Regions from separate parts of the Paenibacillus sp. FSL K6-2524 genome, predicted to be linked through region 1. Evidence: riboswitches for the same ligand, from Rfam matches in the RefSeq annotation. Region 1 holds a riboswitch; each other region holds the start of a gene.
What was found. Region 1 has a riboswitch for cobalamin ahead of NST85_RS08010 (ABC transporter substrate-binding protein). Riboswitches for the same ligand answer to the same signal wherever they lie in the genome.
Positions count from the first base shown of each region.

Region 2: another riboswitch for cobalamin. It lies ahead of metE (5-methyltetrahydropteroyltriglutamate--homocysteine S-methyltransferase); the one in region 1 lies ahead of NST85_RS08010 (ABC transporter substrate-binding protein).
Region 3: another riboswitch for cobalamin. It lies ahead of NST85_RS03130 (anaerobic ribonucleoside triphosphate reductase); the one in region 1 lies ahead of NST85_RS08010 (ABC transporter substrate-binding protein).

Region 1 is NZ_JBBOSP010000001.1:1,812,509-1,816,764, reverse strand. It holds gene NST85_RS08015 (FecCD family ABC transporter permease) at 1-656, opposite strand, end outside; gene NST85_RS08010 (ABC transporter substrate-binding protein) at 653-1,654, opposite strand; cobalamin riboswitch at 1,857-2,065, opposite strand; gene NST85_RS08005 (methyl-accepting chemotaxis protein) at 2,166-3,725, opposite strand; gene NST85_RS08000 (transposase) at 4,008-4,256, shown strand, end outside.
Region 2 is NZ_JBBOSP010000001.1:2,975,403-2,979,658, forward strand. It holds gene nagE (N-acetylglucosamine-specific PTS transporter subunit IIBC) at 1-410, shown strand, start outside; gene NST85_RS13420 (DMT family transporter) at 527-841, opposite strand; gene NST85_RS13425 (DMT family transporter) at 841-1,182, opposite strand; guanidine-I (ykkC/yxkD leader) riboswitch at 1,265-1,361, opposite strand; gene NST85_RS13430 (helix-turn-helix transcriptional regulator) at 1,717-2,079, shown strand; cobalamin riboswitch at 2,179-2,374, shown strand; gene metE (5-methyltetrahydropteroyltriglutamate--homocysteine S-methyltransferase) at 2,592-4,256, shown strand, end outside.
Region 3 is NZ_JBBOSP010000001.1:726,984-731,239, forward strand. It holds gene NST85_RS03130 (anaerobic ribonucleoside triphosphate reductase) at 1-1,843, opposite strand, end outside; cobalamin riboswitch at 2,015-2,246, opposite strand; gene NST85_RS03135 (MTH1187 family thiamine-binding protein) at 2,447-2,746, shown strand; tRNA gene NST85_RS03140 (tRNA-Thr) at 2,844-2,915, shown strand; gene NST85_RS03145 (DUF2752 domain-containing protein) at 3,515-3,943, opposite strand; gene NST85_RS03150 (DUF4234 domain-containing protein) at 3,953-4,256, opposite strand, start outside.

The sequences.
Region 1 (4,256 bases):
AAGAATAGCGCCCCAAGTACTAAATACGGGAAAAGGATGGTCGTATATGACCATCCGCGAAGACTCAGGCTCCCCATCGTCCAATATAAAATTTCATTCACGGTCTTATTCGACATAGCCGTGAGAAAAGATACGATCGCTCCAAGGAACGACTGCATCACTACACCTGATAAAATAAGTCCTTCAATTGGAATCTTTCCGTTCTCGCGCGCCAACCACATTACGACCCATAACGTTACCATTCCTGTTAGAAAGGCAACAACAGGTAGAGAAAACACGCCGATCAAAGAGAACTGCCATCCGAAGAAAATGAGCGTTGCCGCCCCCACAGCGGAACCCGATGATACCCCAAGGGTAAACGGGTCTGCCAACGGATTGCGTAGTACTCCCTGAAAGGCAGCTCCCGCTATAGCAAGTGCCGCTCCAACCAGGAGACCCAAAAGAACACGAGGTAGTCGAACCTGCATGATGATTTGTTCCGAAGCTACATCCCAATCCTTAGTCACGAGTTGACCTATCCAGGGTAATCGATGCAACAAAATTCGAAGTATCTCTCCTAATGGCAAGGATACGGAACCAAATCCAATACAGATAAGTAACGTGACGCCGAGTAGGATCAGGCCAATCGCCCCATATCCCGCCAGCTTTTTACTCATTTATTCATCAATTCCGGATAAATCGCTGTTGCCATCTCAATCAATCCTTGAGTTACACGAGGACCCGGGCGGCTTAATAAATTATCATTAAGGCCAACAACGTGATCTTCTTTAATTGCTTTAATTTGATCCCATCCACTACGGCCTTTAATAATTTCGGCCAATGTCTTGTTATTCTCATCCACAACGCTGCTTGCATACAAAATGACGTCTGGATTTGCTTTAATAATATTCTCTTCATTAATTTCATTCCAACCTGTCAGATCAGAAGCTACATTCACGCCACCGGCTAGTGTAATCATTTCATCCATAAATTCACCTTTACCCACTGTCCAGCCTGGGGAGAATTCAATATAGACTTTACTCCGTTGCTCTGGTGTAAGTGATTTGACCGCCTCAACAACTTGATCACGTTCTTTTTCCATTTGGGAAACTACTTCTTCCCCTTTTGCCTGATGATCGGTAATTTGAGCTACTGCCCGAATATTAGCTATTACTCCATCTAGAGTTTTAGCATTAGATTGATATACTTTGATACCCAAATCGGTAAGGCTCTTCACTGTTGCTTCATCTACTAAATTGCCCGCCAATACCAAATCTGGTTGTGCCGCCACAACAGCTTCTACATTAACCTGCCATCCGCCCATTTTAGGCTTATCCTTAACAGCATCTGGATAATCATCATTATCAGATACCCCAACAACTTGTTCATCTAATCCGAGCGCAAACAATCCCTCAGTCTCAGACGGTGCAAGTGATACAATCTTCTGTGGTGCCGACTCAAAAGTAAATTCTGTACCTTTAGCATCTGTTACAGTTAAAGGGTACGTTGTTTTGAGTTCATCCTGTGTTGGTGCTGGAGTTGCTGTATTCTGCTCCTTTTGCACCTCATTTGTTGCGTTATTACTGTTCGCTGCGTTATTCGTACCACAACCTGCTGTTACAGCAAGCATTAATGCGAGCAACCAAACCGCCCAAATCTTTCTCATGTTCTTCATCTCTTTCTTCCTCCCCTTAATGGTTACTCTAATCTAGCATGAGCGAAGTTCCTTTGTTGATCACCTTATAAATCTTCGTACAAGAAAAAACCCAATCCGCTAGGAATTGGGTTACGTCTACAAGGTCATACCTATGACACCGCAAATACACGGGGCCCAGCATGAATCATCTTAGCAGAACGTTATCCTTTCCTCGAAGGACCGTCTATTACACCCGTGGGCAGGTCTCCTGACTTACCAGGTTGAATGACTAAGCTCGCCTTCCCATTATCCTTCATGGATAACAGTGGCAGAAAAGAGCTTCATCCCTGTTTTACAGTGGCGGGACCGTACCGGATTTGCACCGGCTTCCCTTTTAACCTAAAGTCTGCGATAACCGCTTTCTTCAGGACCTACGGGTATTCATTGGTTCGTGTGTCTATAAAGGCTTTCTTCTCTATAGGATTATAGGGGAAAAGGACAAAAGTTACAATACGAGTATAAATCAATCAGAAATATCTAAAAACACAAACTATACGTTACTTCCAGCGGCAATATTACCTAAGGATAAATCCGCTCCTAGTACACCAACTACCTCACCATCACTTAGAATCGGTACAGAAAGAGTCACACATCGTTGCTTCGTAATTGCAGATATGTATACTTCGGACAACACCGTTTCACCGGCCAAGGATCTTCTGAACCAATCTCTCCCTCTCGCATTAAGCAGACCCGCCTCAGGAATCGATACCACAAACGAACCATCACACCGGTTAGTCCATACAGCTTCCATAACCGTTTCTCTTGCCAATAGTTCCGCAAGTGCTGTTCGATGGACAGGTTCCTCCATCCCAATAAATAGGGGTTGTTTGGCTGCTTGAGATAGTTTGAGAGAATATGTCTGCCTAAGCTCAACTATACCATCCAATACATCTTCACTCGAATCAGAAATGCTATCCAGAGACGACATTAATTCCACGGATGCCTTGTGAAGTCCTACAGCCACGATTTCCAGATTAGCTGTGTGATTTCTTTGCGATTCCATTCGCTCTAAAGCACCTCCCACATGCGTAATGTTGTGATTAAGTGCATCATACACCTCTTCCAACATATTCTCCATATTCCGTGTCAACTCCGCCTGCTCCTGGCTTCGCGGGCCCGTTTCTCCAATGAGGCCATCTATCGCAGTGACCTCCTCAGTAATATAGCGAATATCTTCACCCATCTTCCGCATCAAAGAAGCACCTTGTGTAGCTGAGTCCCTTCCCCCTTGAAGTGAAATCTTCACCCTCTCAACTTCCTCTGCAATACGCTGAAATAAAGGTGCTGAATTACCGATCGCATGACTGCTTTGTTCAGCAAGTTGCCGCATCCGTACTGCAACTACATCAAACCCCTTCCCTTGGTCACCAACCCGAGCAGCTTCAATGGACGCATTCAATGCCAGCAACGCCACCTCCCCAGCAATCCCTTGCATATCCTGGTATAACGCTCCAAGCTTGCGAGTATTCTGTTCCAAATCCTCCATCGGTTTTTCAATCGACTGTTGGGAATCGGCTAGTGCGTGAATTGTGTCGTCAGCTTCTCTAAGAGATTCTGCCATAAGTGATGCCTCAGCCCTTGTCTTCTCACTCCGGGTATGTAGTGTCTTTGCCATCTCTTGAATTTCTGCTGCAGAAGCAGCTACTTCCTCCATGGCTGCAAGACTTTCTTGAACCAACTCTAATGATCGTTCACTACTTTGCTTGAGCTTCATATCCTCCAAAGAAGCGGTATCTGCTAGGCTCTTTAGTTTCTCTATACTTCCATTTACTTCACCGACAGCCGCCTGAACCCGATCCGCCGCTACCAAAGATTCGTTAGCAATGGTATTCCAATTCGTTGTTGTTGAGGCGCCCTGCAGCATGACTGTTGATTCAGTTCCCTGTTTAAGTCCTGTTAGCAAAAGTAGACCAAGGGTTAGGAAGGTTAAAAGTGCCATTACAATGATATACCAGGATGCGCCCTGCCACAGCACTCCAATAACCATAATTAGTGCGATTCCTGTTCCAAACATGGAGATACTTCTTGCACTCGAACGGAGTTGATTCATCTTCACCACTCCAATATGTTAGTTTACCTAACATTATAGTGCGATTAACACCATTTTCACAGCAAAAATATCATATTTTCGATAAAAGTAATTGATGATATTTGCTGTTTGAGTTATACATTACATCACATGTAATATATTTGGTTGCTCTGAGTGCTTTGAGATGAAGGCATCAGGGGGTATTCTGACATCATTCTAACGGAACCAGCCTATATAGCCCCCTAATCCAATTGGACACTCCAATCCACCTCATATACACTAAAATGAGTAAGGAGTAAATCGATGAAAAGACGATTCAGGTGCCCTGTTGAAACGAAGAAGGAGCTAGTGGTTGAAGTGCTTGCCGGTTACCGAGTAGAGATGGTAGCCCGGAAGCACGGAATGTCTCCTAAAACGTTAAGCAACTGGGTCCGCCAATATCAGGATGAGGTGGACGACCTTATGAAAAAGAAGCAAATCGATGCCGAGAAACTGAAACAGAATGCAGCCAGTTACGAAGATTTGCAGAAGAAATATGACAGTGCCATGAAG
Region 2 (4,256 bases), 1.2 Mb from region 1:
GACTCGGTTGGGGGCTCTCAAGCAAACCATTGCTCTTGATTCCAGTTGGTTTGGTCACAGCAGTACTATACTATGTGATCTTCCGCTTCCTCATCGTCAAGTTGAACCTGAAAACTCCGGGCCGTGAAGACGAAGATCCTGAAGAAGAAGATACAGCTTCTGGTCCCGTATCTGCGGATAGCCGTCCAGCTCTGATTTTGGCTCAACTAGGTGGACCTAGCAACATTACATCTGTTGACGCTTGTATCACACGCCTTCGACTCATCGTTAAAGATGAGAAGGCCGTTAATGACTCAGGACTTAAGAAGCTTGGGGCTTCTGGTGTTATGAGACTCGGCAAAGGCGCAGTACAAGTCGTGTTCGGACCACAATCCGAAGCGATCAAAGATGATATTCAAAAGTTGTTGTAGATTATTATTATAAAATAATGAGTTTCTTATTTCAAGCAGGGCGGAACTTGATCCGTCCTGCTATTCTATTGCTTTCTTTCTATTAATAATGATCTCAGCTCAGTTCGTCTTAAACTTTACGAGACAAGCTTTAATCCAAGTGCAGCTCCTAAAACCATAGAAATAAAAACGATTCTTCTCCAATCTTTTGATTCCCCGTACAAAAGCATACCCGATATCGCGCCACCTGCGGTTCCAATTCCTGTCCAGATAGCATAAGCAGTTCCCATAGGTAGTGTTTTCATCGCAAATGCAAGTAGTACAAAACTAATTCCGAATCCTGTAATTAAAAGTACTAAGGATTGCCAGTTCCGGTCCTTATGCAACTTGTTGATCATAGTAACACCCAGCATTTCAAATACTCCTGCAAAAATCAAAGAAATCCAAGCCATTAGGAAGCAGCTCCTTCCTGATCTTTATCTTTCGTAACTAGCTTCAAACCAATCACACCAACTAATAAAAGTAGAATAAATAGTATTTTTGCCACTTTAATCGGTTCTCCAAAAAAGATAATTTCAGATAAAACAGTTCCAGCTGTACCCATGCCTACAAAAACAGCATAAACGGTCCCAACAGGAAGTTTTCTTCCAGCCATAACCATTAAATAGAAGCTGAGGATCACAGCAACAACAGTTCCTGCCCAAGTCCAAATATCATTCGCGTGCTTTAAACCAATCACCCAGAACACTTCAAAAAATGCTGCAATATAAACCTTTATCCACTCTTTGTTCATAACGTGCTCACTCCTTAATTTTTTTGCGTTATCTCCTAAAAAAAAACAAAATAAGCCTAGGAGATAACTGTTATTATACAGTTCCTCCCAGGCTTTTATCCCTCCGTGACACAGCCGTAGCTGTGAGTTTTCTCTCGGACCAGACCAACATGTGTTGCGGAACCCTAGAAAACATTTAATATACAATTACGTATGATTATACCTATATTCTAAATTTAAACAAGAACCAAATAATGGTAGATACGAAGAGAAGGAGAGATGAGCAGCAAAGTTGTTTCGAGAGGGAACATTTTTTGCGGGCACGATAGACGAAAACTTACGAAGACCCCAAAAGAACCCTTCAAGATGAACATTTCAACATATGAAAAATTCACAATAGAAAAGATATTTCAGTTGTATCTACTTCACACGTGTTTTTTCATCAGTTCACGCTGTTTACTTACAACAGATCAAGTTATAAAAGAAGACCGAAAAATCCTATTGTGAAAAATTCATACCTTATATATACTAGGTAGAAAAGGCGGGGTGAAACGGATGGCGTTCATGATAGCACAAAGAGCATATCTTAAATTATTCCTGATAGGAATGGTAGAGAGAAGACGGGGATACGGTTATGAAATGTTGGATGAGCTGAAGGAGCAGTTCAAACCATTTGGTTATGTTCCTCCACAAAGTGAGATTTACAGAGCGCTACATGAATTGGTACAGGAAGGTGTATTGTATCGTACTAAGAAATTGAAGGGGAACGATCCAAAGGTTGATTTTCAGGAAATCGTGTTATATCACTTTACTGAAGAGGGTTACGAGAAGGCGGAACTGTACAAGAAACAGGTCAAAGCTGATTTGGATCGGTGCATTGGTATGTTGAATAAAGCGGTTACGGATCACTATTTATGAAGTTACCGCGTTAAATTAATTAATCCGAGTTGTTTGGTGTTGTATTATGAAGTGATATGCAGTAACATAAATAACATATTCATAGAATTGTAACCAAAACTGAATAATGTGGAGATAGGTGCTTCAATCATCATGACTGAAGCTTAAAAGGGAAGACCGGTGTAATGCCGGCGCGGTCCCGCCACTGTAACAGAGGAGTCGAATAACACAATGCCACTGGTGATGCATCACTGGGAAGGCTGTTGTTCGGCAAAGATTCTGGAGCCAGGAGACCTGCCTATTTTGACAGCACTGTTGTACCTACGGGAGATAGGGGGGTGTTAAAGATGCAAGCCATTGATACTAATTTCAAGGGTCCTCTTTAGCTATTTCGCTATAGGGGGCCCTTTTTGATTTCGTTTTATCTTACGAAGTAACGCTCACAAAACTTTAAAGCATATGCTTACGAAGTAGTTTTGTACGAAGCAAATTTGTAGAAGTAAAGTTCACAAAACTTTTAGGAGGTTATCGATTTGAGTAAAATTATTAGTGGTAACTTGGGGTATCCAAGAATTGGGCAACAACGTGAATGGAAGAAGAGTATTGAAGCATTCTGGAGCGGTAAAATTGAGGAATCCGAACTTCATGAGCGTCTAACAGACATCCGACTTCATAATCTGAAATTGCAGAAGGACAAAGGTATTGATATCATCCCTGTGGGTGATTTTACGTACTATGATCATGTACTCGATACTGCCGTTATGTTCGGACTTATTCCTGCTCGTTTTGAATTTGCAGGCAGTGAAGTGCCATTAACTACATATTATGATATTGCCCGGGGGAATAAAGGGGCAGCTGCCAGTGAAATGACGAAATGGTTCAATACGAACTATCACTATATTGTTCCGGAGCTCGGATCAAGAAAACCTGAAATTACGGTTAATAAGCCGCTTGTGGCTTATCGTGAAGCCAAAGAAAAGTTGAATATCGAGGGTAGACCTGTGTTGCTTGGCTTATACACTTTCCTGAAACTTTCGAAAGGTTTTGACAATGCTGGATTGGACGGCTGGATTGAACAACTATTACCCCTCTATGTGCAGGTACTGCGTGAACTTCAAGAAGCTGGAGTGAAATGGGTTCAAATTGATGAACCTGCTCTGGTTACATCGGTTACAGCTGAAGATCTTGGACGTTTAACGTTGATATATGACACGATTAGTCGTGAAGTTCCAGAATTATCTCTTCTATTACAAACTTATTTTGAAGCTCTTAGCAGCTATGAAGGGATTGTTTCATTACCGGTTGCCGGAATTGGACTTGATTTGGTACATGGACTGAACGAAAATTTAGAGGCATTACGCCGTTATGGATTCCCATCAGGTAAGACGTTAGGTGCTGGGGTCATTGATGGACGTAACATTTGGAGGGCGGATCTCTATCGCCAGTATGAACTTCTTCAAGAGTTGACGAAATTGACGCAGGGTGCGGATATTATCGTTCAACCATCTTGTAGCTTATTGCATGTACCCGTGTCGGCAGCCGCCGAGATATCTCTACAACCTGAACTGAAGGATGCACTTGCATTCGCCGAAGAGAAGCTAGAAGAAATTGCTGCGTTGAGTCGCTCAGTATCAGAGGGGAAACTAGATGAGCTGTTTCAGAAGAACCGTAAATCTCTTGAGAGCTTGAGTGCTGACCCTGCACGTAACCGGGAGAATGTTACTTTAGCGGTAGAGCAAATCCTGCTTCAACCATCGGAAAGAAAAAGTGAGTTTTCCGTACGTAAGTCCCTGCAAAAAGAGAAATGGAACCTTCCATTCCTACCTACTACTACAATTGGGAGTTTCCCTCAAAGTTCAGAGATCCGTTCAGCTCGTCAAAAATGGCGTAAAGGTGAATGGTCCGAGCAACAATATGATCAGTTCATTTCGGAACAAATCAGTCAGTGGATCACACTTCAAGAGGAGATCGGACTTGATGTGCTCGTACATGGTGAATTCGAACGGACTGATATGGTCGAGTTTTTCGGTGAGAAATTGCCGGGCTTTGCTTTTACAAAAGGTGGATGGGTTCAATCTTATGGAACACGCTGCGTGAAGCCTCCGGTTATTTATGGGGATGTTGATTTTGACGCACCGATGACTGTGAAGGAAACAGAGTATGCTCAGTCTCTCACCGACAAACCAGTTAAAGGTATG
Region 3 (4,256 bases), 1.1 Mb from region 1:
AAGAAGGGCAGGTTGCTCCGATAATTCCCTCAAAGCCGCAGGCTGAGCAGCGATCAATCGGGTGATTGATACTGAAATAGCTGACCTGTTGCGATAGAGCGTATTGAATGATTTTCAAGAACGCTGCGGGATTACTCCGGGCATTACCGTTCAGCTCAATATAAGAGATGGCTCCTGCATTACATAGATCGTGGAAAGCGGATTCTAGTTCAATCTTTCTAGCAGCACTAATAGAATAGTAGACTGGAATATGAAAAGAGTTCGTATAGTATTCACGATCCGTTACACCTGCGATCGAACCATAAGTGGACTTATCCCGCTTAGTAAACTTGCCGGACAAGCCTTCTGCCGGTGTGGCGAACAGGGTAATGTTCAGGTTGTGGCGCTCACTCTGACGGTCGCAATAATTACGCATATAGGAAATTAATTCGAAAGCTTTTTTGTATATGTCGTTATCTTCGCCATGATGTTTGCCGTACATAGCCTTCATACATTCTGCGAGACCAATGAATCCAATGGACAAGCTGCCATGTTTAAGGAGTTCGCCAACGGGCTCTTCTGGATGAAGATGTTCGCCGCCTTCCCATACGCCTTCTCTCATCATGAAGTCCGAGGCTTTGGCTTTCTGGGCCTTTTGAATGTTGTAACGGTGCAGTAGTCCTTCAAGTGCGATATCGAGATAATGATCTAACTCCCGGTAGAATCCGCGCTCATCAGCTACTTTACGTTGTCCTAATACGGTACCATGCTCCAAACCAAGCTTCACAAGATTCATCGTATTGAAGGAGAGATTTCCTTTGCCGGACAAATGATTACGTCCAAAGCGGTCGTGTAGTACTCGTGTACGACATCCCATTGTTGCGAATTCCGTATCAGGATCACCTGGCACGTAATACATCAAGTTTAGCGGCGCATCTAGGTTCGCAAAGTTTGGATAGAGCCTTTTAGCGGAACATTCTGCCGCTTTTAGAAATAGCGAATAGTTAGGGTCCTCTGGTGCTTGATTGACGCCTTGTTTACATTTGAAAATTTGAATGGGGAAAATCGGTGTTTCGCCACTGCCCAGTCCGCGCATCGTAGCTGTCAGTAGTGACTCTGTAACGAGCTTGCCTTCCGGTGAGGTGTCGGTACCATAGTTTATACTTGTGAATGGAATTTGCCCACCTGCACGGCTCGACATCGTATTCAAATTGTGAATAAGACTCTCAGCAGCTTGTAGTGTTTCACTCTCGGTTTCTTTGAGTGCAAATTTAAATGATTTAGGATAACTCTCTTGTAAGTCGCTACGGCTCATTGAGATGTAGCCCATGCTGTCATCCAAGCTACCTTCATCAAAGTAATCCAGACCTTTGCGGAAATATTTGAAGAACGACTTCGCTACAAAAGGAGCCAGGTCGAAATCTATTTTATTAGCTGAAACGCCGCCATATTGTGAATTTTGCTGGGATTGAAAAATAATAGCGACTAAAGCCATAGCAGTCATTATTGAGTTTGGAGGACGTACGCTCCCATTGCCGGTATTGAAACCTTCACGGAGTAATTTGTCGAATGGGATAAAAATGCAGTTGGTCGTGCCGATCGCATATTGATCAAGATCGTGGACATAAACAACATTATCTTTAATTGCTTGTATCAACCGTTTTGGCATAACGAAGTTTCCTGCATACCATTTGGCGTATTCACTACCGAATTTACTCATTTTGCCCGAGAAACTTTCCCCGTTCAAATTGGCGTTTTCGCGAAGCATCTCCAAATTTCGACTCTCAACGATTTCATCGCCCAGAGTAATTACTTCATCAAGCATTATTTCACGGTCGGTAAAAATAGGGTTTAACAACGCCATTTCAAAGTTCTCCTCCCAAAAAACTCAGCATTAATATAATATAAAAAGCATTCTCAACCCTACTAGGTCAAAAATGCCCGAATGCATCTCAAGAAAAGCCTAATGGCATTTCAAAAAATAGCTGAATGTCAGCTGCAAGCGGACACCATACCCGTTCCTCGCAGGATTGTTCCGGTGTCGTCTAAACAGGCAGGTATCCTGGCTTCCGGAATAGTCCTCCGACGCCTTCCCGCAGGATAGAAATAACTGCAGTGGCATTCTGTCGGATGATTCTTTAGAGGGTCCATATTAACCCTAGAAGCTTCCGGTTACAGTGGCGGGACCGCAGCGGAATTGCACCGCACTTCCCTTTTTAAGTCGCAGCGGGATTTCCCGCTGGATCACCTGTTTACACTATATTTGGTTGCGTTGTTACAAGAGTAACCCAATATATTGTGTTTGTAAACGGAAAATTTACAAAATAAACGATCGGATAATGGTCTGAAAGTGAAGGATTGGCTTCATGATGCGGGCTCGCGGGGACAAAATAAAATTGTGAACTTTTATTGCATCTGTGGAGTGGTTACAATAGAGAGAGGTGAAAATAATTAAGGAGGTTTTACGATGGCAATTGCGGAGGTAACGGTTATTCCGATCGGAACGGGAACGACTAGTCTCAGTCCCTATGTAGCAGAATTACAGCGAGTATTGGAGAAACAAGAGGGAATACAGTATCAATTGACGTCGATGAGTACGATTATTGAAGGCTCACTTGATCATATTTTTGCGGCAATCCGGGCCATACATGAAGCGCCTTTTCAATCTGATGCCCAGCGTGTGTCCACCTCGATCAAAATAGATGATCGTCGGGACAAAATTAGCTCTTCGGAACAAAAGCTACGCTCAGTGCGTGAGAAGTTATAGGAACTTTATTGAATAGAGGGAATCATTAGGCACTTATGCTTGCAATAATTTCTGAGCGTTGTATAATTGTTTTTGTTTCCCGCATAACAAGCACCATGCTGGTGTAGCTCAGGGGTAGAGCAACGCACTCGTAATGCGTAGGCCGGGGGTTCAATTCCCTTCACCAGCATCTTTATAATATACGCAGCCTTCTACGAAATTCGTGGGAGGTTTTTTTGATATTTCACATGGTCTATATATACATTTTATCCCAACAGAGGATATAATAAGTTATACGATAGTTTAGGAGGGATCCAAATTACTGCACAAGGTAGGGGAACACGCAATGCTACAGTAATTGTCTTATTACTAGTAGCTATTTTACTAGCGATAACGAACCCAACAATAGAGGATTTCAGCGAATATATCGTGAAGGAAATTACGAATGAAAGTGACGGTGTAATAGTACAAGGAATTGCTAACTCGTTGGGAAGATCTGTTATTGAGGCTACTAGTGAACGCGATAACTATGTTATTTTTTCAATATTTACAGTAATTGATGGTGCATCGTCTGGTAAAGTTCTAGGACTCTTAAACAGGATATTTATCACGTTATGAACATACATAATTAGCGCTGGCCTGCGGATATTCTCCGTATGGCCCTTTTTTATGAAATTTACCTTTCCTTCTTATCACCCACATGATAGTTATAGAAAAAAGAGCATGATCTCCCGTTTCCGAGAAACCATGCTCCAAATCTTTGTACCTGTTACCCTTAAACTATCGTTACTACAACCCAATCCATTGCTTCACAATAGTGAGCAGGGTGGGGATCAACGCATCCGGATTGTACACCATCGGCTCGATTTGATCGGGAAGCATGAAGATTAATCGTAAAATCCACACTGCTAGTAGCAAAATAATAAATAGGATAATAATTGGCTGACTTAATTTTTTATAAGCTGCGAGTATGCACATCAGTATAGGCATGATGAATAACGGATGGTATATCAATGCTGCTCCAATATCCCCTTGAAAGAGACTCATATAAGCTCTCGTCATACCACAAGCAGGACTAGGAATACCAAATACATTTGTAAAGATACAAATACTCCCTTGGAACAGAAGATTTACCGCAATACTAAGGAGTCCCACGACACCAAAAACGAAGATGGGCAGGAACCTCTTCCGGTCCAATTGTTTCAATGCACTAATCATATAGAATGATTAAGCTGTTATAAACTTATTAATTTTGTGCTGAAGAATTGCCACAGAAACAATCGAACCAAATAAATACAAGATAACGATCAATGCCGTATCATTAGTTGCATACCTATTTCCACGAGCAACATCCGCTTCATATATACGTGAACCTGCTTTGTAGAACGCAAAGAACCCGTAAATTCCGCAAGTGATTATTGTTAATATCAAATCTAGACCTGCGCTGCCTTCATTATCTCGGCTAATCTCTCTTGATTCATCCAAGACTTTGTACATCCAATAAATCCCGTAAATTCCGCATGTGATAATA